Regions from separate parts of the Aerococcus urinae genome, predicted to be linked through region 3. Evidence: predicted binding sites of a transcription regulator. Region 3 holds the regulator's gene; each other region holds the start of a gene.

Region 1 (10,887 bases), 980 kb from region 3:
GGTCCTGACCGGGGAAACGGGGGCAGGGAAGTCCATTATTATCGATGCCCTGGGCCTTTTAGCTGGTGGTCGGGGCTCCGTCGACTTTATCCGCTATGGGACCAAGGCCCTTAAACTACGGGGGATCTTTTACCTGCCGGATTTTTCCGATGCAGGACGAGACTTTCTTAAGGACCAGGACATTCCCTTTGAAGATGACCAACTTCTTATCACCCGGGCCCTAGACCAAAAGGGCCGCAATACCATCAAGGTCAATGGTGTGCCCTTAACGGTTTCCCTGCTCAAAGAATTGGGCGACTATTTACTTGAAATTCATGGGCAAAATGAACATCAAACCTTACTTGACCCTAAAAACCACTTGGACCTCCTCGACCAATATGCGGGGAGTCGGATTGCTCAGGAACAGGAAGCCTACGCCAAAGACTATCAAAACTACCGTCAGGCTAAAAAGGCGGTCAAGGACTTTGCCTTAAATGAGCAGGAAGTGGCCCAACGTTTGGACTTACTGAAGTTTCAGCTCAATGAAATCGAACTAGCTCAATTGGTCCCAGGTGAGGACGAAGAACTCAGTGAAGAGCGGCAAAAGCTCCAAAGCTACCAAAATATTGTCTCTTCCCTAGGCCAGGCCTTGAATGCCTTGTCAGAAGGCCAGGGCAATGCGGTTGACTTACTGAGTGAGTCTAGCCAGGCTCTAGGACAAATTGAAGATTTGGATAGCGATTATAAGGCCTATTATGAACAGGCCCAATCCGCCTACTATAGTGTTCAAGAACTGGCTTACAGTATCCGGGATAACTTGGACTCCCTATCCTATGACCCCAGACGTTTGGACCAAATTGAAGAACGCCTAGCCACAATAGACCAATTGAAACACAAGTATGGCAAGGCTATTGCTGATATCCTAGCTTATTACCAAGAAGCTCAAAAGGACTACCAGGCCTTACAAGACCGGGAAAGCCACCAAGAAGAATTGGAAGCTGATTTTAAGCAGGCCAAGCAAGCCATTTCAAAATCTGCCAAGGCCCTCCACCAAAAACGTCTTGTGGTCGCAGAGGAATTGGAGCAGGCTATTGAAGAACAGTTGGCCGACTTATATATGAAGAATACCCGCTTTGCGGTTGACTTTAAACAAAGAAAAAGCTTTGCCGCTTCTGGAGCTGATGAGGTAACCTTTTATATCCAAACTAACCCTGGCGAGCCCTTAAGACCCTTACATAAGATAGCTAGTGGCGGGGAACTGTCACGGATTATCCTAGCCATTAAGGCCATTTTACAGGCTAGCCGACCAACTTCCACAGTTATTTTTGACGAGGTGGATACCGGAGTCAGTGGCCGGGTAGCCCAGGCCATTGCCAATAAGATGTTTGAGATTGCCTTATCGGCCCAGGTGCTCTGTATTTCCCACCTGCCCCAAGTGGCGGCTATGGCTGACCATCAGTTACATATCTCTAAAGTCAGCCATGACGACCAGACCAAAACCCAGGTTAGTCGCTTGAATGACCAAGAGCGGGTAGGGGAGATTGGCCACATGACAACCGGTGAAGTGATGACTGAGGCTAGTCGTCGGGCCGCCCAAGACCAATTAAAGCAAGCCCAAGCCTACCGCAAGCAAAGAAGGCAAGATAGTAATGAAAACTAAGTTAATTTGTATCGGTGGACCTACCGCCGTGGGGAAAACGGCCCTTAGTATCGAACTGGCCCAACATTTCCAAGGGCAAGTCATTAATGGAGACGCCATGCAGGTCTACCAGGATTTAGATATCGGGACAGCTAAGGCAACAGAAAGTGAGCGCCAAGGGATTCCCCATCATTTACTTGACATCCGCCAAGTTGATGAGGCCTATACCGTAGCTGACTTTAAACGGGACGCCCAAACAGCAGTCCAAGACATTAGAGCAGTTGGAGACTTGCCGATTTTAGTGGGCGGGACCGGTCTCTATTTGGAATCCTTTCTCTTTGACCTCTCCTTGGGTGGACAGGTGGAGCCTCATCCATACTTTAGACAGCAAATGGAGGACTTTGCAGGCAGTCAGGGTAACCAGGCCCTCCACCAAAAATTGGTCGACTTAGATCCCCAGGCTGCCCAAAAGATCCATCCCAATAATGTCAAGCGGGTGATCCGGGCCTTAGAAGTGGGAACTTTTTCCGGACAGCTCTTCTCCCAAGCCAAGGAGACTCATGGTGACCATCAAAGTCCTTATGACTATTATTTCATTGGCCTTTACTGTGACCGCCAGCGTTTGTATGAGCGGATTAACCAGCGGGTTGACCTGATGGTGGACCAGGGGCTTTTAAAGGAAGCCCAGTGGCTCTTAGACCAGGACCTCGATCCAAAAAGCCAAAGCTTGCAGTCGATCGGCTATAAGGAAGTCTTTCCCTATTTAAGGGGGGAAGAGGACTTGGACACTAGCCTTAACCGTCTGAAAAGAAACTCTCGGCGCTATGCCAAACGCCAGCTGACCTGGTTGAAGAATCGGATGGACCAGGTCCACTGGTATAATTTAGTAGAAGCAGAGGATAGCTTAGCTAGCGTCATTAGTGATGTGGCGGCTTTCCTAGATAAGTAGAAAATGAAAGGAGGTTTCTATGCCAGAAAATGTATTAATTATCGGTTTACAACTTCCTCAAACCACTGACCTGCGTTTCACCATGCAAATGGATGAATTAGCGGCCTTAGTAGAAACTGCGGGCGGTCAAGTGGTTAGCCGGCAAGGTCAGAAGCGCGACCAAGAGGATGCCCGCTATCTGATTGGAAGCGGTAAGGTTAGAGAAATCCATGACTTGAGTCAGGAATTAGATATTGACTTGGTGATCTTCTACCAACAATTATCCCCGTCACAAAACCGCAACCTCCAAGAGGCTATTGATTGTCCAGTCATTGACCGAGTACAGCTAATCTTAGATATCTTTGCCAGCCGGGCAACCTCTAAGGAAGGGAAGTTGCAGGTGGCCTTGGCCCAAAATGAATATCTCTTGCCCCGACTAGCAGGGATGGGGACGGTCCTATCCCGACTTGGTGGGGGGATCGGTACCCGGGGCCCAGGGGAAACCAAGTTGGAACAAGACCGCCGTGTTCTCCGTAATGAAATCCAAAAAATCCGCCATGAATTAAAAGAAGTGGAAAAGCAGAGGGAGTTAACCCGGGAACGCCGGCAAAAGTCAGGTCTCTTTAAAATTGGCCTCTTAGGTTATACCAATGCCGGTAAGTCGACCTTGATTAACGCCTTAACCGATGCCCAAACCTACCAGGCTGACCAACTTTTCGCCACCTTAACGCCGCTCACGAGGAAGTTTTCCCTGCCCAATCATTTTGAAATTACCCTAACGGATACGGTTGGCTTTATCCAAGACTTGCCACCTATGATTATCGATGCCTTCCACTCGACCCTGGAGGAGAGTCGCAATGTGGACTTGTTGATGATCGTTGTCGATGCCTCCTCAGCTTTTGCTCTTGAACAAGAAGAAGTGGTTAATCAATTACTGGAAGACCTGGATATGCAAGACCTACCTAAGCTCTATATCTATAATAAGCGGGACCAAGTGGAAGCGGGCCAACAAGTGCTTACCCCGTCCAGCCCCCATCTTTTGATCTCGGCCCAGGATAGCCAGGACATTGAAGCCTTGCGTCAAGCCATTGTTAACCAGGTCAAGACCATCTACCAACCCTTTGCGGTTCAAGTTGCGCCGGAAGCGGCTAATGAATGGTTAGGATGGCAAAACCGTTTCTATATTGAGAAGTTTGAATTTGATAAAGATAGCGAATCCTATCAAATTATGGGCTATAAGCCTGACTATCTTCCACTACCTAAAACTGAATAAAAAATTTCGAGCATACGTTCTGCTTTTGAAGTTTGGGTCTTTAAAAGCCATGGCATCGGTTCGGGCTAAGATCCCTCACCTAGCGAGCTTCAAACGGCTAGTACGGCTAGCGCCTACTATCCGTATTTCACATCGCTTGCTTATTCATGGCTAAGACCCAACTTTCAAAGCGCCACTACTGCTCAAAGTTAATTACCAAAATAATATTTTTATTATCATAAGTCTCTTAAAATAAAAATATAGAAAAAAGCTGGCAGAGTGCATCTACCAGCTTTTTTAACTTGTCTGAGTGTATATTTTACACTCACTTATCTCGAGAGCGAGATTCGAACTCGCGACCCACGGTTTAGAAGACCGTTGCTCTATCCAGCTGAGCTACCCCGAGAACTAACAACTCTTATATTCTACTCAATTTAAGCAGACCTTGTCAAGCTTTTATGCTAATATGGGCGTTTAAATGCTAAAACCGATCTAATTAAAGAGGGAAAATTAATTTCATTGATATACTTATCCGAAATAATTATTAGATAAAAAGGAATAGTTATATTACTAATTTATATCAGGAATATAAGGTTAATATATGAAATTTACTTCATAAATCTTGTATATTAACAATATCTTTGTCATACTAAATATAGTTATGTTTAAAGGGAGACTTATATGAGAAAGGTAGAAGCTATTTATCCTATTGTTAAAACGTTTTTTAATGATGTAACTTTTAATGATAATGGATATATTTTTACTGTTGCCTACCCTAAATTACTAAAAAACAATAAATATTTTGAAGAAACTTTTTTTCAAATTTACCGTAATGTTATGCTTCTCTTTATTAATGAGGGATATCTTTTTATTAACAAGAATGATCCATTAGATAGAGATTGGGAAATTATGCTGCCAGATGCTGTTAGCGGGGAGTATAGGAGAGCAAAAATTATAAAGAAAATGATAAGTGTAAGACATGTGTATGAAATAAGAATGGATACGGCTTATCAACATTTAAGATTTTTATTTTTCCCTTGTGATAATCAATCTTTAGAGAAAGATCCTAATTTAATATTTTGCTACTCTTATATCAAAGAAAAAGGGAGAAGTGATCCGACTCAGCCGTTAACTGAATATACTCAAAAGCTACGTGACCACGTGTATGATATTAATAATAATGAAATTATTATAGGAGAGGAGTTTACGATATGATAAATAATGATATTTCAACTATTAAGAATAGTGAACAATATCCGCTATCGGAAAAAATATTAGATTTGAGATATTCATATGGTTTAACTTTAGATGAAATGAATCAAATTCTAGGTATGACTGATTCTGAATATGCTCAATTAGAATTTTGTAATACTTCTATTCCTGTATCGCGTTATGAAGAGGTAATTAACACTATTCAAGATTATATAGATAATCACTTAACTGAACAAAATAATATTGCCAATGATGAAATAGATATGAATTTTGTAATTAATAATGAATCTTTTACTAATAATGTACAATATAACTTTACATTGAAAGGCAAGAATAATATAAACATTGATAAACTTCTTGGAGGAAAAGAATGTCTCAGTTTAGCCGTTTAAGAATTATAAATAATAGAGTGACTGAATTCACAATTAATAATTATTTTATAGAACCTAATACAGAGATTAATGTAGAAATGACCCCAAATTTTTTGGGAAATGATGACCAATCCGATATCGTTACTTTAGAAATGGTTATCGTATTATCAGAAAAAGAATCCGATAATGAAAATGGCTTATATCTTCATTTGCGTCAAGAAACGGATTTTGATTGTTCTTCATTAGAAGGCGATAAGAACCAAATTATTAATGAATATGGTATTAATATGATTAGTATTGCCTTTCCTTACATTAGGTCTTATATAACATCTGTAACAGCTTTGGGTGGAGCAAATCCAGTAACCATTCCAATTATGAATATAATGAGTATTTTCAGTAATGAAGAATAAATTAAATAATACTTTTTACGAACGCTTGTTTAAAGCGTTTTTTATTTTGTTTGAAATTTTATTGATTAAAACATTCTTTTGAAAATAAATTACCAGTGTAACTCTGTTATTTTATTCACAATTGGAGTATGATGGAAGTATAAATGTAAGCGTATTCTTACGCTGACCAATAAATAAGCAACAAAGGAAGGAGATCAAAATGTTAGTGAATGAACAAACGACTTATGCGGCGGAATATGATGTGGTTGTGCTTGGTTTCGGTGGAGCGGGTGCAACAGCGGCTCGCTTTGCTAGCGATGCGGGTGCTAAGGTTCTCTTGGTCGATGCTGCGCCCAATGGTCATGAGGGCGGTAATACTCGCTACTGTGCCCAGTTAATTGGATCGGCTGATAATAAGGAAGCTATGCACAAGTACTATGATGAACTGATGGCGGGGATGGACTTAAATGAAGAAGTCAAGTCCACCTATATTGATGGCCTAGTCAATATGGAAGACTATATTCGTGACTATTTAGAGGTCGAACCATACAGTATTAAGGACCATTTTGATAAGTTCCCTCTCGAGTCAGCGGTTTACGAATATCCTGAATTTGAGGGGGTAGAAACCTATAACTTCCTTACTGTCCATGAAGGAATCTTTGACGCTGCTTTGTGGAAAGTTTTACGGCAAAAAGTTATAGAACGTTCTGATTCCATTGATGTCTGGTTCGAGTCAGCTGCCCAACATCTTCTCCAAGACCCAAGTACGAAAGCTATTGTTGGCGTCCAAATCGATCGGCAAGGGCAAACCGTCAACATTGCTGCCAAAAATGGGGTAGTTCTTTCTGTTGGTGGTTTTGAAAATAATCCGCAAATGATTAAAGACTATCTCAACGAAAGTCGTCTGGCTCCCTTAGGTGGTTTATATAATCAAGGGCATGGGGTGACCATGGCCCTTGAAGTTGGAGCTGACCTCTGGCATATGGCTAACTATGAGTCGCTTGGTATGTACCACGGGACGGCCTTTGATGTGCCTGCTGGAGAAAGGGCGACCTTACATGCCTTTGGTACCCAACCTCTGACTCATGGCAGCATTTTAGTCATTGGGGACGATGGAACGCGTTATTTTAAGGAAGATGAAGCTAACCGCCACGGCCATATTTATAACCACGGGATTTGGCGAGTTCCTCAAGGTCAAACAAGACCTTATATTGTTTTTGACCACAAGAAATATGAAGAACTCACCCAAGCTGACGGTCTCTTTGTTGATTACGCCAAAGCAGCGGTAAAAGCCAATAGCCTGGCTGAATTAGCCCAAGAACTTGACCTTGATAGTGAGGTCTTAGAAGCCACAGTTAAGGACTTCAATCATTTTGCCGAAGCAGGTAAGGATTATGCCTTTGGTCGTTCTTCCGACTCCATGACTGCTTTTGATGCGGAAGGGCCATATTACGCTATTCCGATTGTCCAAACCATGTTAAATACCCAAGGGGGACCGCGAAGAAACGCTAAGGCAGAAATTCTAGATAGCCATGGTCAAGTCATCCCTAATCTTTACGGAGCTGGTGAACTGGGTGGGATTACCCCTGGCATGTACCAAGGTGGGATGAATATCGCTGAATGTCTGATTTTTGGTAAGATTGCTGGTGAAAATGCTGCCCAAGCAAAGGAGAACTCGATAAGTCAGCTAACAGGTACACCGACAACAGAAAATAAAGTCAACTTGCAAAGTGATTTAGAAAAGGGAGTGACTACGGAAGACCTGCAATTAAAGGATAACCAATACCTGGGGACAAGTCATTCCGGGATGGGAGATGAGTTGAACGTGGTAGTAACTCTCGATGGAGATAAGTTAAGAGAAATTACTGTTCTGAATCACAATGAAAGTGAACAACAAGGTCACGAAGTCTTTTCTGAATTACCCCAAGCTATGATTGCTGCTAATTCGACTGATGTTGATGCTATTTCTGGTGCTACCTTAAGTTCTAATGCCCTTAAAGAAGCGGTAGCGGATGCCATTGCTAAGAGTAAAGAATAAACAAGTTAATAATTCTGAAAATTAAATTTACATAAACACGATAAAGGCCTGGTCTGAGACTGGGCCTTTATTTAATTTATTTGTCCAATAAGACTCTTTTATTTGGCCAAATGATAACGTTTTTATAATAATTTCATATGTTATTGCAAAAAAAGTTGTGTTATTATGAAAATTGGTAAATAGGACTAATTTTCAGCCTTATTTATTGTGTTCATATATGGTGATCAGTTAATTAAAATTTGCAAAACAACTTTTAAGGAAAGAAAGTTTATGACAGATAATTATGATAATAAAAGATCAACTCGACCTGACCGGCATTCAACTCGGGAAGACTATCGATCCCAAGTAGAAAGACCGAAAAGACGGCGGATTTGGCCTTGGGTGCTGGGCATTCTACTAGTCCTTCTTTGCATCGGGGGCTGGATTGCTTTTAAAGCATATAGTGATGTCAAAGAGACGTCTGACCAAATGTACCAAGCGGCAGATTACAAGTCCAAGCGGAATGGCCAAGTTGACCTTAGTCAAGGTAATCAAGCCTTTTCGGTTCTCTTAATGGGAATTGATACCGGTTCTCTGGGTCGAACGGAACAAGGCCGGTCCGATACCATGATGGTCATGACGGTAAACCCCAAGATGGAGCAAAGCACTTTGCTTTCCATACCTCGGGATACTTATACCACTATTCTCCCTAATGGCAACAAAGACAAGATCAACCATGCTTATGCTTATGGCGGGGCAGCGGGAGCAGTAGAAACTGTACAAAACCTGCTAGATATTCCGATTGACTACTATGTCTCTGTCAATATGCAGGGCTTGGAAGATATGATCAATGTCCTAGGTGGGGTAACGGTAACACCACCGATCAGCTTCAGTGAAGATGGCCACCAATTTATCCAAGGGCAACCGACGACTTTAAATGGGGAATCTGCTCTAGCCTATGTCCGTAACCGCTATGACGATCCGGAAGGGGACTATGGCCGCCAAGCTCGCCAACGGCAAGTGATCTTGGCCAGCCTCAAGGAAGCAGCCTCCTTATCATCCCTGCCTAACTACCAAGAAATCTTAAATACCATTGGCAGTAACGTCCAAACTAATATGCCCTTTTCGGATATGAAGGATCTCTTCACTAACTACCGGGGAGCGACCAATAAGATTAACCAGGCTCAACTGAAGGGCTCAGGGCAAATGATTGATGGGGTCTACTACGAAATGATTCCAGAAGCCAATATCAATCAAGCTTCCCAAGCCTTAAAAGCAGAATTAAATCTCTAAGACTCAAATCATAGAAAGTAATCAAATAGCGCTCTAATCCAGCGCTATTTCCATGCATAAAACAATAAATTAGGAAAGGTCGTGTTGATTAGCGATGGAAGAAGAAATTAGTTTATTAGATCTCTGGCAGATCATCAAAGAACACATTTATGTCATCTTTATCAGTAGTTTGGTAGGAGTCCTCTTAGCAGCGGGCTACGCCTTCGTCTTAGCGACGCCTATCTACCAGTCTTCTACCGAGATCTTAGTTAACCAAAGCGATAGTAAAGGGCCAAATAATACCCTCAACCAGGACATTAACGCTTCCCTGCAATTAATTAATACTTATTCTGATGTTATTCGTAACGAAGTGGTCCTGAGTCCAGTGATTGACCAACTCAATTTACAAGAAAACCCTGACCAACTCCGGGAAAAGATTTCAGTGGAAAGTAAGAACAATTCCCAAGTCTTCTCCATTATCGTCAACGACCCTAACCCTGAACGTGCCGCGACCATCGCTAACACTACCGCAGAAGTCTTCCAAAAGGCTATCCGTAAAATGATGAATATCGATAATGTGTCCATTATTTCTAAGGCCCAAGCCTCTCAGACACCAGTTTCCCCTCGTAAGGGCTTAGCCCTCTTAATCGGTTTAGTCCTAGGCATGGGGGTTGGTCTGGTGATCGCCTTTATCCATGAACTTACCGATAACACGGTTAAGGATGTTGACTTCTTGACCAAGGAAATCGGTTGGAACATGTTAGGTCGGGTCAGTGAACTGTCTGAAAATGACTTGAAAGTCACCCACCAGGCTAATGAATTACAACAAATTTACCACCCTGACCAAGACCAAGGGCAAGAGCGCCGTCGTGAACGGGTATAAGGAGGTTATTAGCTATGTTTGGTAGAAAGAAAAAAACAGAAATCAAAAAGCCAGCCGACCGTCCCGGTTTAGTGGTGGTTGATAATCCCACCTCAGCTATGGCGGAACAATTCCGGACCATCCGGACCAATATTCAGTTCTCGATGTTGGATAAGGAACTGAAGACCTTCAATATCACTTCGCCAGGCCCTTCATCAGGGAAGTCTTTCTTAGCGGCTAATATTGCTGCCGCCTTTGCCAGTGATGATAAGCGGGTTCTCTTGTTGGACGCTGATATGCGTAAGCCTACTGTTCATAAGACCTTTGGTGTCCTTAATGATCGTGGCTTAACTAATCTCTTGACCGATAACCGGCTGGAAATCCACCAAGTGATTAAGAAGTCCTATGTGCCTAACTTATTCTATTTAACCTGTGGCGCGATTCCGCCTAACCCTTCGGAGCTCTTGGCTTCCAAACGAATGCAGGAATTAATGGAACAATTGCGCAATGTCTTTGACATTATTGTCTTGGACTGCCCACCAGTCTTAGCAGCTACCGATGCCCAAGTAGTTTCAGCTCGGGCAGACGGAACGGTGGTCGTGGTGCCTTATGGTCAATGCAGCAAAGATGAAGTCAAGGAAAGCCAAGCCCTCCTAGACAAGGTCAATACCAATGTCCTTGGAGTCATTATGAACCGGACCGAAAGAACCGAAGACTACTATTACTACTACGAGGAAGAATAAACCGAGAAGGAGTAAAGTCCTGTGATTGATTTACACTGCCATATCTTAATGGGTTTGGATGACGGGCCTAAGCAAATTGAAGATTCATTAGCCCTGGCTAGGCAAGCCCAAGCTCAAGGCGTGACCCATATTGTCTGCACCCCCCACCACATGAACCGGTCCTGGATGAATCCTAGGACCAAGGTGGCCCAGGCTATCCAAGATTTCCAAGCTCTCTTAGACC
Region 2 (10,887 bases), 230 kb from region 3:
GAGTCATCTTAACGTGTTCTACATCGCCGTCTTCATGGCTTTCCTTCTTAGGTGCAGCCTTCTTAGCAGGTTCTTCGCTGGCTTTAGCACTTGTTGCTTCAGCAGCTGGAGCACTTGCGGTTGCAGCTTGTCCGTCAAAGTTATCAATGTCTTCTTTGAGAACACGGCCATTCTTACCGGTACCTGCAACTTGAGAAATATCAACGCCTTGTTCACGCGCATATTGACGTACGGAAGGCATTGCTAATACGCGTTTGTTTGGATCAGCGGTTTGTGGTACGCCACCGTTACCATTAGCTGCACCGGTTGCACCTTCATTGCCTTCGTCAGCTTTTTCAAGTTGAGCTGGAGAAGCTGGAGTTGAAGATGGTGCTGAGCCTTCGCTGTTATGTTCTGGTGAGTCGATTTCAGCAAGAACGTCACCCACATTGGCTACTTCGCCGGCAGGCACAATGATGTTCTTAATGGTACCAGCCACTGGAGCGTAAACTTCTTCTACGGATTTGTCATTTTGAATTTCAACAACCGCAGTATCTTCAGTGACTTCGTCGCCTTCACTGACTAGCCATTCAGCGATCTCACCTTCGGCCATTCCTTCACCAACATCTGGTAGGCGGAATTGGTAATATCCAGTGCTTGCATTCGCTGAAGGAGCTGAGGCTTCTTCACTAGCTGGTGCTTCAGAAGCTGCATTATCACTTTCTGGTAGGCCTTCACCTGAGAAGTCAATCAAAGGTTCACCAACGATAGCTACGTCACCTTCTTCAACGTATAGTTTTTCAATTTTACCGCTTACAGGTGAAGCGATTTCTTCAACAGATTTATCATTTTGGATTTCAACAAGAACATCTTCTTCTTGAACAGAGTCTCCGACTCCAACGTGCCAGCTAACAACTTCGCCTTCGCTCATGCCTTCACCGACGTCTGGCATATTAAAAGTATATGTCATCTTTTTTCATCATCCCTTCTTAGCTTAAGTGATTCAATAGGATTACTTATTTCTAGAAATTAACTGTGTTCTTAACTGCTTCTTTGATGTCATCAGCATTTGGCAACCAGTCATTTTCTGCTAAACCAAATGGGTAAACTGTATCAGGAGCTGATACGAATTCAATTGGTGATTCTAGAGAAAGAATGAAACGTTGAGAAATTTCAGCGATCACATTGTTACCTGCACCAGCTTCACGTTGAGCTTCTTGTACCATGACAACACGGCCGGTTTTTTCAACAGATTTACCAATGGTTTCATAGTCAACTGGTGAAATCGTCCGTAAGTCAATGACTTCAACAGAAATATTTTCTTTTTCTAATTCTTCCGCAGCCTTAAGCGCTTCACGAACCATGTAACCGTAAGCGATCACAGTGACGTCAGAACCTTCACGTGCCACATTGGCTACGCCTAGAGGAATGGTATATTCTTCTTCAGGAACTTCTTCACGGAATGAGCGGTATAACTTCATGTGTTCAAGGAATAAGACTGGGTCATTGTCACGAATGGCTGAAGCAAGTAAACCTTTAGCTTCATAAGGACTTGATGGAACAACCACTTTCATCCCTGGGGTTTGAACAAAAATACCTTCTACTGAGTCCGCGTGCATTTCAGGTGTATGAACCCCACCACCAAATGGTGAACGCACGGTAATTGGGAAGTTACGGGTTGCTCCATAACGGAAGCGGTAACGTGACATTTGTCCAGCTAAGGAGTCCATCACTTCAAATACGAAAGCGAAGAATTGGATTTCCATGATAGGACGGAAACCTTGGAGACAAAGTCCGATTGCCATACCACCAATACCTGATTCAGATAGAGGCGTATCACTTACACGGTCTTCACCATATTTATCATATAAACCTTTAGAAGCACGGAACACACCACCGTTTTTACCTACGTCTTCACCGAAAAGTAAAATTTTATCGTCACGAGCCATTTCTTGGTCTAACGTTGCAGTGATGGCTTCTACCATTGTTTTTCCAGTTCTCTTGGCCATCCTTATTCACTCTCCTTCGCTTCATATTTTTCAATTTGTTCTTTAATGTTTTGTCCTGGTTCTTCGAACATGTTCTTCAAGAAGTCAGAAACTTTTTGCTTAGGCGCAGCTTCAGCTTTCTTGATGGCTGCTTGAACTTCTTCTTTAACGCTTTCGACATAGTCGCTTTCAGTTTGTTCGTCCCATAAACCTTTTTCTTCTAGATATGCACGGAAACGAATCAGTGGTTCACGACTGGTCCAGCTTTGGATATCTTCATCGGTACGATAAATCTTAGGATCGTCACCGGAAGTGGAGTGAGCGCCGAGGCGGTTGGTAATGGTTTCAATTAAGACTGGTCCGTTACCTGCTGCAGCCCATTCACGTGCTTGTTTAGCAACTGCATAAACTGCTAAGGCATCGTTACCGTCCACTTGAACACCTGGCATACCAGCTGCAACGGCTTTTTGTGCTAAGGATTTAGCCGCTGATTGTTTTTGACGTGGGGTGGAAATCGCAAAACCATTGTTTTGAATGAAGAAAACAATTGGTGCTTTATAGCGACCAGCATAGTTCCAAGCTTCATATGAGTCCCCTTGACTTGAACCACCATCACCGGTGTAGGTGTAGGTGACATTCTTAGAGCCATTTAGTTTTTGACCAACAGCATTACCCATACCTTGGATAAGTTGAGCCCCAATAATAATTTGTGGAGGCATTGCATGGAAGTCTTCTGGATAATTATTTCCTTCGACGTGTCCACGAGACCAATGGAAGGCCTTGTCTACTGGTAATCCCTTAGCCACTAATTGTGGAATATCACGGTAACCTGGGAATAGCCAGTCATCTTGTTCAAAGGCATAGGAGCTAGCCATTTGGGAAGCTTCTTGTCCATAAGTTGGCGCATAGAAACCTAAACGTCCTTGGCGAGCAAGTGCCATTGAGCGTTCGTGTAAGGTTCTTGAAAAGACCATCCGTTTCATTATTTCTACAAGTTGGTCGTCAGTTAAATCTGGCATAATGTCAGGGTTAACGACTTTCCCTTCCTCGTCTAGTATACGAACCATTTGGAACTGTTCGTCAATACCAGCAAGTTGTGCTTGATAATCTACTGGTTGTTTTGCCATCTGTACACATTCCTTTCTGTAAAGAAAATATTTTGCCATGCCTTGGCATTGGCTTATTCACCCTTCACTTCACTAATTTATCATGGAAAGGAAGCGAATTCAAACAATTGAGGCCCAAATCCTAACTTTCTATATTAGAACAGTTGCTTTATTTGTGTAAACGTTAACATGTACGCCCTGATTGCTTTCCTAAAAGTCTGGCTAAAGTACTTATATAAAGCCATTTTCAAAAATAATACAGGTGTTTGCAACTGTTATAACACTGTTATAGTTCGATCAGGAAAGCGCTTACCTTGTGAAAATTTTATTAATTAAGGGATACATTTATTGTTCTGATTCGATGATTTATGGCCTTAAAAAACGGCGAGATCCTTTTGACTTATTTGCTGTAATTTGAGAAAATGAATTAAAATATAAGATAATTAATGGAGGATAAGCTGTATGTACTTAATGGATGACATAACCCGTGATGGTAATCCAGTTTTACACCGTGAAGCAGACACCATCACTTTTCCCTTAAATGAAACGCAAAAACAAGCCGCTCACGATATGATGGAATACCTGTATAATAGTCAAGATGAAGAAAAGGGCCCTGAACTTGGTCTCCGCGCTGGTGTTGGTCTCGCCGCCCCTCAAGTAGGCATCGGCGAAAAGATGATTGCCCTTTTGGTTCCTAATATCGAAGATCCTGATTCCGATGAAGAGATTATCTTAGAAGGGGTTATGGTCAATCCAAAGATCATTAGTCATTCCGTAGAAAAAGTCTGCCTCAGAGAGGGCGAAGGCTGCCTCTCAGTCGATGATGACGTGTCCGGCTATGTGCCCCGCTACGCTCGAATCACCATCACTTACGATGATTTAGAAGGCAATCACTTTAAGAAACGTTTCAAGGGCTATCCTGCTATCGTCTTGCAACACGAAATCGACCACCTCGACGGTCACCTCTACTATGAAAGAATTAATAAAAACGATCCCTACTCCTTAGGTGAGCACACCTATCTTTTAGGTGACGAGTTTTAAGCCTTGATCCCCTGATCAAGAAAAAAAGGACCTAGCTAGCAGCCATTTCCTGGCTTAGAGCTAAGTCCTTTTTCTTATGGATTCAATTCTTGAGCAATTTGAGCAAAAATTCCAGCAGCAATCATCATTTTATCGGCTTGAGGTAAGGTTTTTGCCCCCTTTTGACTGATGATGGTGACGGCATTGTCTTCACTAGAGAAACCGATAGCTTGTTGACTCACGTCATTAGCTACAATCATATCGATGCCCTTGGCAGCTAATTTCTTCTTGGCATAGTCGAGCACGTGGTTGGTTTCAGCGGCAAAGCCTACCAAGAAAGTCCCTTCCTGGGAAAGGCTCTTGAGAATATCAGGATTCTCTACCAGGTTAATTTGCAAGTGGTCCTGGTCAGTGTCTTTATTTTTCTTGATCTTCTCGGGGCTAGGCGTCTCGACCCGATAGTCTGAAACCGCTGCCGCCATGATAATGATATCACTAGCCTCGTTCAGTTCGTGCATGACTTGGTAGAGCTGGCGAGCGTCTTTGACCTGACGGGTTTGAATGGCAGGGAGATGGGGCAAATCTCGGGCCGTTGGGGTCATCACTAAAGTGACTTCGGCTCCTAAGAGTAAAGCCACATGGGCTAAGGCCAAGCCCATTTTCCCTGAGGAATGGTTACCAATAAAGCGTACGGGATCAATAGCTTCTTGAGTACCTCCAGCGGATACGGCGATCTTCTTCCCTTTAAAGGGGCTGGTCTTAAGGATATTCTTTACTTGACCATTGAAGGCCTTGTCCAAAGCCACTAAAGCTTTAATTGCTTGCAAGACCTCAATGGGTTCAGGCATCCTCCCTTTCCCTTCATAGCCTTCCGCCAAAAAGCCACTAGCCGGTTCGATAACAATATCTCCGCCTTTTCTTATGTTGTTAACATTATTAACCGTAGCCAGATTTTCCCACATTTTACTATTCATGGCTGGAACAAAAATCCGCGGACAATCCATGGCTAATAAGGTAGCAGTTGCCTCATTATCCCCTAAACCCAAGCTCGCCTTGGCTAGGGTGTTAGCGGTAGCTGGGAGGACAACCACCAGGTCAGCCCAGTCAGCTAAATGAATGTGACCGATACTTTCAGGATAATCTCCCTGGTCAGTTAGGACGGGGTACTTGGTTAAGACCTCGAAAGTAAAGGGGCGGACAAATTGTTCAGCTGCCTCAGTCATCACTACCCTGACTTCAGCGCCGGACTTGATCAATAGACGCACAAAGTCTGGCGCCTTGTAAGCAGCAATTCCACCGGTCACGATCACAACGATTTGTTTATTTTCTAACACCTTAATCTCCTATCCTTTGGCAATCTCTCTTACCACTGTTTCCATTTCCTCCACTTCAATTACCCGTTCAGGCCGGCTGTCCGCTTCAAGGATGGCTTGGATTGCTTGGGGATAGTCCAAACCATTGGCCGCTTGCACTGCCTCTAAGAGTTCTAAGTCACTTAAATGACTGTCGCCCTTATCGATTGATTCCAAAACGGCAGCGGGGAATTTAAAGGGACTGGCGGTCGATACCACAATACTTTCCCCCGCTAACTGGTCCTTCACCTTGCCTAGGCAGGCGGAAGCCACGGCCGTATGGGGATCCATGAGGTAGTGGTCCTCTTGGTAAACGCGCTTAATTTCTGCTCTAGTTTCAGCTTCATCACTATAGGCTCCAATAAAGCTATCAAAGGCCGCTTGCACTTCTTGACCTAATTGGTAGTGACCTTCATCCTGTAATGCAGCCATCAAGTCTTTGACCGCTTGACTATCCTGACCCACGGCGTAATACAAGAGCCGTTCCAGGTTACTGGAGACCAAAATATCCATCGAAGGAGAGATGGTCAATTTAAAAGGACGACGGCGGTCATAAGTCCCGCTATTGAAGAAGTCATAGAGGACGGTATTGTCGTTTGAGGCACAGACTAAGCGGTCAATCGGTAGGCCCATTTGCTTAGCATAGTAGCCAGCCAATATATTTCCAAAATTCCCGGTTGGCACCGTAAAGTTGACCAAGTCCCCTGCTTGAATCGCGCCCTGTTTCAGTAATTGCCCATAGGCATAGAAATAGTAAACCACTTGAGGGAACAAGCGACCGATATTCATGGAATTAGCAGAAGAAAATTGGCTATGGTTGGCTTGAAGTTCCGCTGCTAAGTCCTTATCATTGAAAAGCTCCTTGACCTTACTTTGAGCGTCATCAAAGTTTCCTTTGACCCCAAAGACATAGGTGTTGTCTCCTTTTTGGGTCAGCATTTGTTTTTCCTGAATGCTGGAAACCCCGCCCTTAGGATAGAAGACAATGATCTTAGTCCCAGTCACGTCTTCAAAACCAGCCATAGCGGCCTTACCGGTGTCTCCTGAAGTCGCGGTTAAAATGATAATTTCTTCATCGCGACCCAAGACTTTTTGGGCAGCCTTCATTAAGTGAGGGAGTAAGGATAAGGCCATGTCCTTAAAGGCAATCGTCGGCCCATGGAAAAGTTCCAAGAGATAATGATCGGATAAACCAACTACCGGTGCAATGCGGTCATCATCAAATTTTTCATCATAGGCGGCTTGGATACAGGTCTGTAAAATGTCCTCAGGAAAATCATCAAAATAGAGGCTTAAAATTTGAAAGGCTAGTTCCTGGTAGGACAACTTGCTCATCGTCTCCCAATCCCCTTGATAATGAGGAATCGATTTAGGAACATAAAGCCCCCCATCAGGCGCTAGGCCTTGCAAAATTGCCTCTGTTGACCGAACAGAAAGCTGACTATTTCTCGTACTGGTGTATAACATGGATAACCTCCTAGGTAAGCAGATATTATTGCCGTTATTTTACCATACTTAGGCCTTGAGTTGGTCCACTAGGGATTAAAAACTAGAAGTCCTTCTTTTATTCTCTAGACAAGCAAAAAGCGAATTACAAGAAATATTTTTCAAAAACACTACAACTCTTGGCCTTTTTATGGTTAAATAGAAATTGAAAAACTATGGATTCTTGATCTATTATGGCCCTTTGTGCTATAATTGAGTAGTTTTTAGGAATTCAAAGAATTCATAAAAGTAATAATCAGGAGGTAGAATGATGAAATTTGTAGCAAAAACGCGTGATGCTGCAGGAACATCCGCTTCAAAGGCTTTACGCCGTGAAGACTTAGTTCCAGGTGTCGTGTATGCTAGTGACCTAGACCCTATCAAAATTTCAATGGAACGCCCAGACGTGGAAAAAATTGAACGTGACTTAGGGACTAACTCAGTTTTCGAATTAGAAATTGAAGGACAAGGAAGCCGTACCGTTTTCTTACGTGAAATTTCTCGCGCAGCTATTAAGCCAATCGTTTATAACATTAGCTTACAAGCAATCAAGAAAGGTGAAAAACTTGAGGTTAACGTTCCTGTATCTATCGTTGGCGAAGAGAAGCTAGCTAACCCTGCTGGTGTGGCAGCCATCAACGTCTACGAAGTTACCCTACGTATTGACCCTGCTAAAGCGCCAGAATACTTCACTGTGGATGTTAGCGGCTTAGACATTAATGACAGCGTTACTGCCGGCGAAGTTAAATTCGAAGGTATGGAAGAAGCTGAATTAATTACCGACCCAGAAGAAGTTATCGTATCAGTCAGCGCTCCAGATGACGAACCTGAAGAAGATGCAGAACCAGCTGTAGCCGCTGAACCTGAAGTAATCGGCGAAAAAGATTCTGACGCAGAATAACCACTTCATACAAAAACGCAAGCCCGAATGGACTTGCGTTTTTCTTTTACTCTATTTGACTAGAAGAACATTTTAGCCGCAACAAAGACAAGGGCAAAGAGAGCTACTGAGCCGGCGAAGCAAACTGCAAAGACTTTTTGTCCCTTTTCAAAGACCACTTTAAAGTTCACATTTACCCCTAAAGCAGCCATTGCCATCCCTAAGAGAATATAGGCTAAGTCAACTAAGTGACCCACAATAGCTTCTGATAGACCAGCGTAGGTCCCAATGGCCGAAGAAATAATGAAACCTAACATGAACCATGGCCATTGAATCTTGGCATGACTATTGCCATCACTCCGACGACTAGCAATATAAGAGAAAATCAAGGAAACCGGCGCTAGCATTAATACCCGTGACAACTTAACAATCACGGCAATATTTTCTGAAGCAGCTCCACCCGCGGCCCCAGCAGCGACAGCATGGGCGATCTCATGTAATGAGCCACCAGCTAGGACTCCAAACTGAACATCGGTTAAACCCATGATTGGCCGTAAGAGTACCATAATCAAGGTAAAGATGGTCCCTAGAATAGCGACTACGGCAACAGAAATAACCTCATCGTCCTCATCGGTTTCAATAATGGGTGATAGACCAAGGACAGCAGCTGCCCCACAGATCCCACACCCTGAAGCTGATAAGAGGGATAATTTACGTTCAATCCCTGCAGCCTTAGCCAGGCTATAAATTAGCCCAATCGTGAAGGCGATGACCACAATAGCTAGGGTAATGGTCTTGACACCGTGTTGAGCCAGCACTTCCAGGTTGAGGCGGAAGCCCATCAAGATAATCCCTAAACGTAAGAACTTGTTAGAGATAAAGCCTGATCCCCCCTTGGCGATCCCCTTTAATTGACCAGATGCTTGTAAAACCATCCCAATAATTAAGGCAATCACTAAGTGACCAATTAAGGATAAGCCAGGGAAGCCTGATAGCCATTTAGCGAATAATGATACTAATAATAACAGAATAAATGAGAGCCAAAAGCTCTTCTTTTTTAAAATGTCCATATCTTCCTCCTTAAAATAATAAAAGCACCTCAGAAGTCGCTTCTTATAACGGAAAAGGCTTCCGAGGTAGCTATTTTATTAGACCATAGTTTGGTTAATTTGTCCAAATTTTTTTAAAGAAATTTAAAATGTCTTTCTTTAACCCTTAATGGTTAGGCCAGTATCATATTTCTTGTCATCGATGATTAATTTGACCTTGTAATCTCCCTTATCAAAGCCGTATTTGGTGACCACAGTACGGGTTTCGCGGTCATCCTTAGGTAGGAAGGTTCCGGCACACATAGCTCCGCGATGCCCCTTAGCGGTTGAAATGAAGTAACGACGGGTATCTTCTTCGCCTTCAAGGACTAACATGACCAATTGGCCTTTTTCAAACATGGCTTCAAAGGTAAACATATCTTCTTCATCGGTTAGACGAACGTCAACCTTTTCAGGAACGGGTTCATTGACTTCTTCAGCTGGGATGTCATAGTCCATTTGCGCGGTTTCACCTAAGTAACCGAGAACACGTCCAGCGCCTAATTGTAAGTCATATTCCCCACCCTTCTTAGAATATAATGGGAATTTCTCAGCCCGGTAGTAGTTAGAACGCACGCTTAATTCATATTCCTTAACGCCATGGTTCCACTCAACGGTAATGGATTCTAATTTAGCATCAGGATCTTCTTGCATAGCAAATGGCCCTAATTCTTTAGATGGATTACCTTGGCCGTCATAAGCAATACCGCCGGAATGAATGAGGTAGTGGTCTTCATTATAGTAAACCACATTACAGATATATGGTGAGAAGAATTCGTAACCACGTTCTTTACCATATTGCCAGACTTGTTCAATTTCCATGGTTTCGGTATCGATCTTGTAACGGACCCCACGTGAATAGGATTCTTCTGGTGTTAAGTACTTGTCTGGATCTTGAGCCCCGTAGTGGTGGTTGTCAAAGCACATCACGTCGCCATCAGGAGTAATCAAGTTAGCGTGTTGTTCATATTGCCAGTCAAATTCTCCATCACCCACTGGAGTGAAGAGATATTTATGATATTCTTCTGGCCAGCCATCGGGATCAGAAATAATCCAGTTAATTTCTTCGGTATCGAAGTCAATATTCACCATAGCATTCACATGACGACCAGATAAGGTTAAGGAGTTGGTATGTTTGTCATACCAGACAGCATTGTTATGGAACCAGTCTTCTTCTGACCAGGAACCAGATTTTTGAGCGCCAGGTTTTAAGAAGTCAATATAGTTAATGGTCCGTTTAACCACCCCGGTATCCTTATCCACTACCACTAATTGGTCTTCTACGGTGCTATTTTCATGGTTACAGGTTAGGGCAATGATATCGCCATTTGGTAAGACACAACAGTCGTGGTGGAAACCAGTAGGTACCCGGTATTCGGTATAAATCTTACCTACTGCTGAGAATTCATACATCCCACTCATAAAGTAAGGCATAGAGGTCAAACGGTCACTGGACATGAGCAAGTGGCCATTGTCTAGCACCTTAACGTCCCAGACCATAGGCACATCTAATTTCAAACGCACGTCACCCGCATAGTCTACCGCAATGGCTAAGGCATAGTTAGCTGGGCAGAGGAACATAATGTTGTCTTGCATGTACTCAGGGGTGGTTTCAATCGAGTTGACTAGGTCGGTACCTTCCACTTGGCCCACTGGAATAGTTACGGTATGTTTCTTGGAAGGAGTTTGGTAAGGATAGATTTCCACCTTGTTTTCATATTCAGGGTAAAGTCCCACAATCGGAAGTACATGTTCAGTACCTACTGGGAAGGTTTGGAAGATGTCGGCTTCTTCAGTCTTACCTAGGACGCGAACAGTAATGGCTGTAGGTTCTTCGGTCTTAAAGAGGACCACTGCGGATAAAGGGTTAATGAGGTAGGCATTGTATTTCACTAAAGGATTGTCAAGAGTATAGTCTCCCAAGTGAAACTCCTCTAACATGGCTTCTTCAGCTTTTCTTTGCTTTTCAATCAAGTGTTCTTTATAGGT
Region 3 (10,887 bases):
AGTCAGCCCCCATAGACGTCGGCAGGGCTTGGGGGCCTTACTTTTGACTCAAGCCCTGGTCCACTTAGAAGAACAAGGCTTAGCCCGTTGTTTCTTAGAAGTCCGTGCCCACAACATCCCTGCTCAGGCCTTGTATGAGAGTCAGTGTTTCAAGTGTATTGACCAACGCAAAAACTATTACCAAGATAATCATGAAGATGCAAAAGTTTATTTATGGGAGAGATCGACCAGTGACAACAATATTGGGAATTGAATCAAGCTGTGACGAAACCGGTGCAGCGATCGTTATTGATGGCAAAGAGATGAAGTGTAATGTCGTTGCCACACAAATTAAAAGTCATATGCGTTTTGGTGGAGTAGTTCCAGAGATTGCTAGCCGCCACCATGTCGAGCAAATTACTCAGGTGATTGATTATGCCATGAAGGAAGCGGACGTGACCTGGCCAGAGATCGATGCTGTGGCGGTTACCAAGGGCCCTGGCTTAGTGGGCTCTTTACTGATTGGGATTACCGCCGCTAAGACGCTAGCCTTTGCCCATGACAAGCCCTTAATTGGGGTTAACCATATGGCTGGTCATATCTATGCCAATAATATTTCTGACCAAATGGTTTTCCCATTGCTGGCCTTAGTGGTCAGTGGGGGACATACGGAATTAGTCTATATGAAAGAAGATGGCCACTATCAAAAAATCGGCGATACCCGTGATGACGCTGTGGGGGAAGCCTATGATAAGGTCGGCCGTATCCTGGGAGTGCCTTATCCTGGGGGCAAACGCATGGATGAAATGGCTCAAGAGGGTCAGGCTATTTATGACTATCCCCGCCCCATGATCAATGAGGATAATTTTGATTTTTCCTATAGCGGCCTTAAATCAGCGGTTATTAACCATGCCCATAATGCAGAACAAAAGGGGGAAGAATTGAATCCCAATGATGTGGCAGCTAGTTTCCAAGCGGCTGCCGTGGAGGTCTTAGTGACTAAAACTATGCGGGCCATTGCTGCTTATCCGGTCAAACAATTAGTTGTTGCGGGCGGCGTGGCTGCCAATTCTTCACTCAGAAAAGAGTTAGAGAGTCACTTGGCTAAAGAACATCCTGAAGTGCGCCTCTCCTACCCACCATTAAGTTTATGTGGGGATAATGGTGCCATGATTGCAGCGGCTGCCTACCCGCAATACCAAAAGGGCGACTTTGTCGGCTTAGACTTGGATGCCAACCCAGGTCTAGACTTAGGTGATGAAAATTAGTTGCCTTTAAGCGAAGGCCAATTGAGTTTCAGGGAAAGCTTGAGGAGGAAAGATGGTATTAATTGGTTTAGAAGTCACTTTTATCATTGACCAAGCTTATACTTTGAAGGATAAGCGCCGGATCGTCAAAAGTATGGTGGAGCGGGCCCAACAGCGAGAAAAGGTGACTGCTGCTGAAATTGCTGACTTAGACCTAGTCAACCAAGCGGTGGTCGCTTTTGGCCTAGTTTCTAATTCATACAGCAAGAGCCGGCAGCGCCTGCTGAACTATCTCGAAAAAATTGAAAGCTGGTATCCCATTGAAGTCATTCATACCGAATGGCTAGAAGCTTAAAAAGAAAAGGTATGCTAACAGACGGACTAGTCTTGAGTCCTGGTGTGGGCATACCTTTTTTATGTCTATTGGTTAAAATTTTCCAACTGACTTTGCACAAGTTCCCATTCCTTAAAGAGCTCTTCCTGTTGGGCTTGTGTGTCTTTAAGAGATTGGTCGAGTTGGTTTAATTCATAGTAATTTTGTAAAATATCAGGATCAGTCATTTTTTCCTGGATCTCTGCTATTTCTTCATCTAAGCCTTCAATACTTGCTTCAATTTTTTTGCTTTGTCGTTGGAGTTTTCTTTCTTCCTTTTGGCGTTCCTTACGATTTTGATAGGCTTGGGCGGACTGGCTGGGTGCTGACTTTTCTTCAGTAAGACTGGCTTGATTTTCTTTGTTTTCTTCTTCTAGCCGCGCTTCCTGCTCGGCTTTTTTATTGAGATAATAATCATAATCGCCCAGGTAGAGGGTGGAACCCTCTGGACTGATTTCAAGCACTTGGGTAGCAATCCGATTAATAAAGTAGCGGTCGTGGCTAACAAAGAGCAAGGTTCCATCATAGGCAATCAGGGCATTTTCGAGAATTTCCTTAGAATCAATATCCAAGTGGTTGGTCGGTTCGTCAAGGACTAAGAAATTATCATGGTTAAAGGAGAGTTTGGCTAGGGCAAGCCGGGCCTTCTCTCCTCCGCTCAACATAGCTACCGATTTTTCCACGTCTTGTCCGGAAAAGAGGAAAGACCCCAGGATGGTACGAATGTTTTCCTCGTTAATGGTCGGATGGTCATCCCAAAGTTCGTGGAGGACATCCTTATTGCTGTGGAGTTTGGCTAATTCTTGGTCATAGTAGCCAATGGTCACATTTGCCCCATAGTGAATTTCCCCTTTGATGGCGGGAATTTCTTGGATAATGGTTTTTAAGAGGGTAGATTTACCCACGCCGTTGGGTCCCACCACTGCAATAGCTTGTTGCTTTCTAATATCCATCTCAATCGGATAGGAAAGTAAGTGATCATCGTAACCAATGCCTAAGTGGTCGGCGGTAAGGACCACGTTACCACTGGCTTTGTCCGTTAGAAATTGAATATGGGGACTTTTTTCGTCCTGTTTAGGCTTTTCAATTTTGGGCATCTTTTCGAGTTGCTTACGCCGACTCTGGGCCATCTTGGTGGTCGAAGCTCGGACCAGGTTACGCGCTACATAGTCTTCTAACTTGGCAATTTTCTTTTGTTGCTTATCATAGGCCTTTTGCCAGCTTTCGAGGCGAACAGCCTTTTCTTTGAGGTAGAAGGAATAATTCCCCTTATAATATTCCATACTGTGTCCGGTCATTTCATAGGTCTCGTTGGTGACATGGTCTAGGAAATAACGGTCGTGGCTAACAATTAATAGGGCTCCAGGATAAGAAGGCAAGTAGTCTTCAAGCCATGTCAGGGTTTCAATGTCTAAGTGGTTGGTGGGTTCGTCGAGGATAAGAATATCGCGTTTTTCGAGGAGGACCTTGGCCAGGGCTAGCCGAGTCCGTTGACCACCAGATAATTGGTTGATGGGTTTGTCGTAATCTGACTCAGGAAATTGAAAGCCGTGGAGGACCATGCGAATCTCGGAATCATACCCATAGGCATTACTTTGGTTGACTTCTTCTTGTAATTGGTCATAGCGTTTGAGGGCCTCTTGGTAGGATGCTTCATCATGGGCATCGGCCAAGTCTTGAGCGGCTTGCTCAGCATGGTGGATGAGGGCGATGGATTCTTTAAAAACCGACCGCATTTCTTCATAAATTGTCCGTTGACTGTTTTCAATGGCGGCATGTTGGTCCATGTAGGCAATGGTCTTGCCCTTGGCCCGGGTGACTTGCCCTTGGTCAGGTTCTTCAATGCCCGCTAACATTTTAAGTAGGGTGGATTTACCGGTACCGTTTCGCCCGACTAAGGCAGTACGACTATTATCTTGGATGGTCATTTGGACATCTTGGAAAAGAATATCGGAGCCAAAACGTCGCATGAGTTTTGATCCTTGTAGTACAATCATTGGATCCTTTCCTCCTAAATCGTTTATTATTGTCTTCACTAGTGTATCATATTTTATCGGCAGATATTTTTTGACTTTGTGAACTTTCCCTTAGAAAAGGTCGGGGTTATTCACAAAGTTTTAAAATTAATAAAAATTAGCCGAAAAGATTTATGTGATTTTTCACAAAGTTCTTTTCATTTTATGATTTAGGTGATAAAATGTATTTGATATCTTGTGAAAAGGAGTGGAAACATGAAGGAAATTCCACGTGCAACGGCTAGGCGGTTACCGCTTTATTACCGTTACTTGCATAATTTTAAGAACATGGGTAAGACACGGATTTCTTCCAGTGAACTCAGTGACGCGATCAAAGTGGATAGTGCCACTATTCGTCGGGATTTCTCACATTTTGGTGCCCTAGGGAAGCGTGGTTATGGTTATGATGTTGAAGCTCTATTGGACTTCTTTAGTCGCCAACTCTACCAAGACCGCCTCACCACAGTGGCTTTAATCGGGGTCGGTAATTTAGGGAACGCCTTATTAAATTATAACTTTAAACGAACCAATAATATCCGGATTGGGGCGGCCTTTGATATTAATCCTGAGATTGTAGGAACCGTCCATAGTGGGGTACCGGTTTACCCAATGAGTGAATTAAAGGAACGGATTCAAGAAATGGAAATTCTGATTGCTATTATGACTGTTCCGGAAAAAGTCGCCCAAGATACCGTGAGTGAATTAGGTGAAGCCGGTATACAAGGCATCTTGAACTTTACTCCGGTGGTTTTAGATGTTCCTGAAGATATTCATGTCCAAAACGTCGATTTAGCCAATGAGCTGCAAACCCTGATTTACTATATCGGTAATCGCAATGGTAACAATAAAAAGAAAAATTCGTCGAACTAGCAAAAGTTAGCAGGACCTAACTTGAAGATTAGGTCTAACTTTTGTCAGTGATAAAGTCCTCTTAATTGAGGGCTTTTTTTCTTGTCATCAATAGTAAAAATCAAAGAATAAAGAGTTTAATCTAACTCAATTTCCTAACTTTAATGTCATATACTTTTTAAATGATATTTTATACTTTTAAAGTGATAAAAAGAAAAAAGGTCAAAAAAAGTCAACGAATTACTTGATTTATATCTGGAAATGTTTTACTATAAATAGTGTAAGTTAGCAGTCGGAGATGATGAGTGCTAACAAATCATTAAAAGTGTTATTAATTAGGTTATTAATTAGTATGTTAAATTTGGAGGGATATTTTAAATGTTAAAGCCGTTAAATGAACGTGTGATTATTCAAGTCCAAGAAGAGGAAGAAAAAACTGCTTCTGGCATCGTTTTACCATCTGCTGCTAAAGAAAAACCTCAAGTAGGTCAAGTGGTAGCTGTTGCTGATGCTACTGATGACTACACCCCTCAAGTTAAAGTGGGCGACCAAGTTATTTTTGAAAAATATGCAGTAAGCGAAATCCGCTATGAAGGGGAAGATTACCTCATCATTAAAGAAAAAGATTTAACTGCTGTAGTTGAATAATCATTGACTGAACTTCGACAATCAACATAAAAAATAATTGAATTCTCGATCATGCTTAGATTTAGAATAGGAGATAGATAGAATGGCCAAAGATATTAAATATTCAAGTGATGCAAGACAATCTTTAGTAGAAGGTATTGATAAATTAGCTAATACCGTGAAAGTGACCTTAGGACCTAAGGGACGTAACGTTGTCTTAGAACGTAGCTATGGCTCTCCATTAATCACCAATGATGGGGTGACCATTGCTAAAGACGTTGAATTAGAAGATCACTTTGAAAATATGGGAGCTAAATTAGTTTCTGAAGTCGCTTCTAAGACCAATGATGTTGCTGGTGACGGTACCACTACTGCTACCATCCTAACTCAAGCCCTCGTCCATGAAGGTTTCAAAAACGTGACAGCAGGGGCAAATCCTGTGGGCATTCGTCGTGGGATGGATCAAGCTATCCGCAAGGCAGTAGAAGCTTTGAAAGAAATTTCTGTTCCAGTGAATGCTAAAGAATCCATTGCTAACGTTGCGGCAATTTCTTCCGGCGACCAAGAAGTCGGTCAATTAATTGCTGACGCTATGGAAAAAGTAGGACAAGATGGTGTCATTACCATTGAAGAATCACAATCAATGGACACTGCCCTAGACGTTGTTGAAGGGATGCAATTTGACCGTGGTTACCTCTCCCAATACTTTGTAACCGACAATGACAAGATGGAAGCTGTTCTCGATGATCCTTACATCCTCCTCACTGATAAGAAGATTTCTAATATCCAAGATATCCTTCCATTATTAGAACAAATCGTACAACAAGGTAAATCTTTATTATTAGTGGCTGACGATGTTGAAGGGGAAGCTCTTCCTACCTTAGTCTTGAACAAGATTCGTGGGACTTTCAATGTAGTAGCTGTGAAGGCTCCAGGCTTTGGTGACCGTCGTAAAGAACAATTAGAAGACTTAGCTGTTCTTACTGGTGGGACAGTCATTACTGAAGACTTAGGTCTTGAATTGAAAGACACCAGCATTGATCAATTAGGTCAAGCTGCCCGCGTAACCATTACTAAAGACGATACCACCATTGTTGAAGGTAAGGGTAACAAGGAACAATTGGAACAACGTGTGGCTCATATCAGAAAACAAATTGAAGAAACTACTTCTGACTATGACCGCGAAAAATTACAAGAACGTCTGGCTAAATTAGCTGGCGGAGTTGCTGTTGTTCGTGTAGGTGCAGCCACCGAATCCGAACAAAAAGAACGTAAATTACGTATCGAAGATGCTTTAAACGCTACTCGTGCTGCGGTTGAAGAAGGTATCGTCGCTGGTGGTGGGACTGCCTTCATGAATATCCAAGACAAGGTGAAAGAAGTCGTTGACTCCTTAGAAGGTGACGAACAAACTGGTGCAGACATCGTGGTTCGTGCCCTCGAAACCCCACTACGTCAAATTGCTGAAAATGCTGGGCTAGAAGGTTCTGTCATTGTAGAACACATTCATGATAAAGACCAAGGTGTTGGTTACAACGCTGCTAGCGGTGAATGGGTAGACATGATTTCTGATGGTGTGGTTGACCCAACCAAGGTTTCACGTTCTGCTTTACAAAATGCAGGCTCAGTAGCTGGTTTGATTTTAACGACTGAAGCAGTAGTTGCTGACCATCCAGAAGAAAATGCAGGAAATGATGCAGCTGCAGGAGCAGGCGCACCAGGCATGTATTAATAAAAATGCTGAATAGAATAAAGACTTTAAAGAGCTTGGGTTGTCCCAAGCTCTTTTTATTAAAAAAGTAAGCTCAGCAAGGGAAAATTTCCTTAGTCAGAGCTTACTTTTTCTCTTTATACTTCTTTACCAAATATTATCTAAGATTAAGGTTTGAGTCCGATCAGGCCCAACGGATACCGTGGCAATAGGAGCCCCCACGATTTCACTGATGCGACGAACATAGGTCTTAGCATTTTCAGGGAGTTGGTCAAAGTCTTGGCAGCCAGTAATGTCTTCTTCCCAGCCAGGTAAACTTTCATAGATGGGTTGGCATTGAGCCAGGTAGCGCAAGTTAGCGGGGTAGGATTTGGATACTTGGCCATTAGGTGTTTGGTAACCCACACAGACCTTGATTTCATCCAGGCCAGTTAAGACGTCTAAACAGTTCAAGGAAAGCTTGGTTAAACCAGAAACCCGGCGAGCATGGGCAGTCACTACCCCGTCGAACCAACCTACCCGGCGGGGGCGTCCAGTAGTGGTACCATATTCATGGCCAACTTCACGGATGCGGTCCCCAATAGCATCATGCAATTCAGTTGGGAAGGGACCGTCACCTACCCGAGAGGTATAGGCCTTCATCACTCCGATAACCGTATTGATTTTGCTTGGGCCAATCCCACAACCGACTGTAGCACCACCGGCAATGGGGTTAGAGGAAGTTACGAAGGGATAGGTCCCGTGATCAATATCCAGTAAGACCCCTTGAGCCCCTTCAAAAAGAATATTTTTCCCTTGGTCATAGACGTCATTCATCAATAATGAAGTATCCGTGACATATTTTTTCAATTCTTGGCCATATGCCAGATATTCTTGGTAGATGGTGTCGTAGTCTAATGGTTCTTGGTCATATACCTTGGTTAGGAGTTCGTTCTTGACTTGAATTTGTACAGATAACCTTTCCGCGAAAGTTTCAGGGTCAATGAGGTCAGCCATCCGGATGCCATTACGGGCAATCTTATCCATATAGGCAGGGCCAATCCCCTTTTGGGTAGTACCGATCTTATTGTCGCCTTTACGTTCTTCATCCAAGCGGTCGATCAGTTGATGGTAGGGCAAGATCACTTGGGCCCGTTCAGAGATGCGGAGGTTTTCACAAGAGATTCCTGCTTGGCGCAAATAGGCCAATTCTTCAAGTAAAGATTTAGGGTTAACAACCACGCCATTTCCGATCACACTCAGCTTATCTTCTGAAAAAATTCCTGAGGGAACGAGGTGGAGCTTAAAAGTTTGCTGGTTGAATTGGATAGTGTGGCCAGCATTATCTCCGCCTTGGTAACGGGCAATAATATCGGCTTGGCTACTGAGGTAATCGGTGATTTTCCCTTTCCCTTCGTCGCCCCATTGAGTACCTACAACAACAACTGATGGCATATGACTTCTCCTTTATCTATTCGATCTTAATAATGTCTTCATCATGTTAGCTTGTGGCTTAACACCCAAAATATTATACCGCAATTTTTTTTGAAGAAAACCTTTTTTTAGGCCATGACCTTTTTAATCATAAAAAAAGTCCTTGCCTGCCCTAAAAAAATAGCATACATTTATAAAGTACAGAGTGCGACGGATGCACCAAAGATCGATAGAGCTACGCATACTATATCTGTAACTCGCTACGCTTCGAACAGCTATAGCAACTGGAGCTAAAGAGCAAAAATTCTTGAAAAGAATTTCTTGCACTTTAGTGAAGTGGAGATCGATCTGCATCTGGAGCACGTTTTTACAGAGTGCGACAAGCGCACTAAAGAGCAAGACCATTGGAAGAAAAAGGCGTAAAAATTCTCAGAGAGAATTTGTCGCCATTTTCTGAAATGGACGCTTGCTCTGCGCTTGGAGCATGTTTGGTAAGGATGTGAGGAAGGATCAGGGAGGGAGATTCCTTGGAGGAAAAGATGATAAGATCAGCTTGCTGATCGTTCAACTTTTCTGAAAGGACATCCCCTCACCCTTCCGAACTCAACTAACAGAGTGCGATAAAGAGCAAGACAGTCTAACTGTCAGAAAAGGAGTCAAAGCTGATGATTAATCGCTATACCCGTAAAGAAATGAGACAATTGTGGTCGGATGAGAACAAATATCAATCGTGGTTGGAAGTTGAAATTTTAGCTGTTGAAGCTTGGGCTGAATTAGGGGAGATTCCTAAAGAAGATGCCCAGGCTATTCGTCAAAAGGCCAGCTTTGATGTCGACCGTATTTTAGCCATTGAAGCTGAAACCAAGCATGATGTGGTGGCTTTTACCCGCTGTGTCTCAGAGTCTTTGGGTGAAGAGAAGAAATGGGTTCATTATGGGCTAACTTCTACTGATGTAGTGGATACGGCCTATGGCTACCAATTAAAGCAAGTCAATGACCTCCTCCGCCAAGACTTAGATGATTTCTTAGCGATTCTTAAAAAACAAGCTCTCAAATATAAAAATACCCTCTGCATGGGACGGACTCATGGGGTCCATGCTGAGCCAACAACTTTTGGTTTAAAAGTGGCCCGTTGGTATAGTGAATTTAAGCGTCATCGTGAGCGTTTTGAACATGCGGCTAAGGGCGTCGAAGCGGGAAAAATTTCTGGTGCAGTGGGGACTTTTGCTAATGTTCCCACCCAAGTGGAAGCCTATGTTTGTGAACATTTAGGGATTCGTGCCCAAGAGATTTCGACCCAGGTCTTGCCACGTGACTTGCATGCAGAATATATTGCAGTCTTAGCCCTAATTGCAACCGGAGTAGAAAATATGGCGACTGAAATCCGCCACTTACAAAAGTCAGAGGTCAGAGAAGTGGAAGAATACTTTGCTGCCGGACAAAAAGGTTCTAGCGCCATGCCCCATAAGCGCAACCCCATCGGTAGTGAGAATGTCACTGGGCTGGCCCGGGTGATCCGAGGACATGTAGTGACTGCTATGGAAGATGTCAGTCTCTGGCATGAACGGGATATTTCCCATTCTTCAGCCGAGCGGATTATTTTGCCCGATACCACCATCTTAGTGGACTATATCCTTCATCGTTTCGGTAATATCTTAGCTAATCTGACGATTTTTTCAGAAAACATGAAGCGTAATATGCAGGCCACTCACAATTTGATCTTCTCCCAACGGGTCTTATTAAAATTAATTGATGCCGGTCTTTCCCGGGAGGCAGCCTATGATTTAGTCCAACCCCTAACCGCTAAGTCTTGGGACCAGGGCCTTGATTTTAAAGCTTTAGTCGAAAATAATGAAAAGATTCGTCAGTACCTTGACCAAGCAGCTATTGATGATGCCTTTGATCCGGCTTATCACTTGCGCCGAGTGGATGAAATTTATGCGCGTTTGGGATTAGCTTAGTGGGTTATTTTTAAATGATCTCTTTTCCCTTCTCCAGTTATCCTCTAATATGCTATTGAAAACGTTTACTATTTATAAGCAATATGAGATGATAGGTTTATATCAAATCTTAAATAGACTTAATGGAGGTAGGCTTATGCATATTACAAAAGATCACTATGTATTCTCTATGGACAAAAACCATGAACCCATTGCTAAGGTAGCAAGTGGCCAGCGTTTACAGGTTGATGTCTGGGATTGCTTCAAGGGCAGTGTCCAGGATGAAAAGGACTTAATTTCTGGGATTGATTTTAATGAAATTAACCCAGCAACTGGTCCAATTTATGTGGAGGGTGCTCAACCAGGCAATGTACTGAAAGTGACCATTCACAGCATTGATTTAGATCCCCAAGGAGCCATTATGACTTCTCCAGGACTCAATAAATATTTCTCTAAGGAAATTACTGAAGAAGAGACAGCTATTTGTAAGGTCAGTGAAGACCAGAAGACCTTTGACTATTATGGAGCCACCTTCCCGGTTCATAAAATGATTGGTGTGATCGGGACGGCACCGAAGAACGAAGCGGTAGCTACCGGTTTACCCGACTTACATGGCGGAAATATGGATAACAATCAGATTACCGAAGGCTCTGTCGTTTACCTGCCTGTGGAAGTTGAAGGAGCACTTCTGGCTTTAGGTGACATGCATGCCGCCATGGGTGATGGCGAGATT

Evidence for each region. The regulator Rex, encoded in region 3, represses fermentation and respiration genes when NADH is low (regulators of the CRP and FNR family bind a similar motif). The targets are predictions, from matches to a motif close to TTGTGAANTANTTCACAA.
Region 1: the regulator Rex is predicted to act here: its motif matches at 5,895-5,912, upstream of AWM73_RS05435 (FAD-binding protein).
Region 2: the regulator Rex is predicted to act here: its motif matches at 3,247-3,264, upstream of pdhA (pyruvate dehydrogenase (acetyl-transferring) E1 component subunit alpha).

The regions. Positions count from the first base shown of each region.
Region 1 is NZ_CP014161.1:1,185,686-1,196,572, reverse strand. It holds gene recN (DNA repair protein RecN) at 1-1,639, shown strand, start outside; gene miaA (tRNA (adenosine(37)-N6)-dimethylallyltransferase MiaA) at 1,629-2,567, shown strand; gene hflX (GTPase HflX) at 2,587-3,819, shown strand; tRNA gene AWM73_RS05455 (tRNA-Arg) at 4,131-4,204, opposite strand; gene AWM73_RS05450 (hypothetical protein) at 4,480-5,013, shown strand; gene AWM73_RS05445 (hypothetical protein) at 5,010-5,402, shown strand; gene AWM73_RS05440 (protein-export chaperone SecB) at 5,381-5,791, shown strand; gene AWM73_RS05435 (FAD-binding protein) at 5,991-7,808, shown strand; gene AWM73_RS05430 (LCP family glycopolymer transferase) at 8,079-9,080, shown strand; gene AWM73_RS05425 (YveK family protein) at 9,175-9,942, shown strand; gene AWM73_RS05420 (CpsD/CapB family tyrosine-protein kinase) at 9,957-10,664, shown strand; gene AWM73_RS05415 (tyrosine-protein phosphatase) at 10,686-10,887, shown strand, end outside.
Region 2 is NZ_CP014161.1:422,600-433,486, reverse strand. It holds gene AWM73_RS01940 (dihydrolipoyllysine-residue acetyltransferase) at 1-949, opposite strand, end outside; gene AWM73_RS01935 (alpha-ketoacid dehydrogenase subunit beta) at 1,002-1,988, opposite strand; gene pdhA (pyruvate dehydrogenase (acetyl-transferring) E1 component subunit alpha) at 1,991-3,094, opposite strand; gene def (peptide deformylase) at 3,536-4,114, shown strand; gene coaBC (bifunctional phosphopantothenoylcysteine decarboxylase/phosphopantothenate--cysteine ligase CoaBC) at 4,189-5,427, opposite strand; gene thrC (threonine synthase) at 5,437-6,912, opposite strand; gene AWM73_RS01910 (50S ribosomal protein L25) at 7,202-7,831, shown strand; gene AWM73_RS01905 (YeiH family protein) at 7,891-8,880, opposite strand; gene AWM73_RS01900 (aryl-sulfate sulfotransferase) at 9,019-10,887, opposite strand, start outside.
Region 3 is NZ_CP014161.1:192,540-203,426, forward strand. It holds gene rimI (ribosomal protein S18-alanine N-acetyltransferase) at 1-253, shown strand, start outside; gene tsaD (tRNA (adenosine(37)-N6)-threonylcarbamoyltransferase complex transferase subunit TsaD) at 231-1,247, shown strand; gene AWM73_RS00895 (DUF503 domain-containing protein) at 1,300-1,581, shown strand; gene AWM73_RS00900 (ABC-F family ATP-binding cassette domain-containing protein) at 1,647-3,596, opposite strand; gene AWM73_RS00905 (redox-sensing transcriptional repressor Rex) at 3,831-4,484, shown strand; gene AWM73_RS00910 (co-chaperone GroES) at 4,842-5,111, shown strand; gene groL (chaperonin GroEL) at 5,194-6,822, shown strand; gene AWM73_RS00920 (adenylosuccinate synthase) at 6,949-8,235, opposite strand; gene purB (adenylosuccinate lyase) at 8,880-10,175, shown strand; gene AWM73_RS00930 (acetamidase/formamidase family protein) at 10,312-10,887, shown strand, end outside.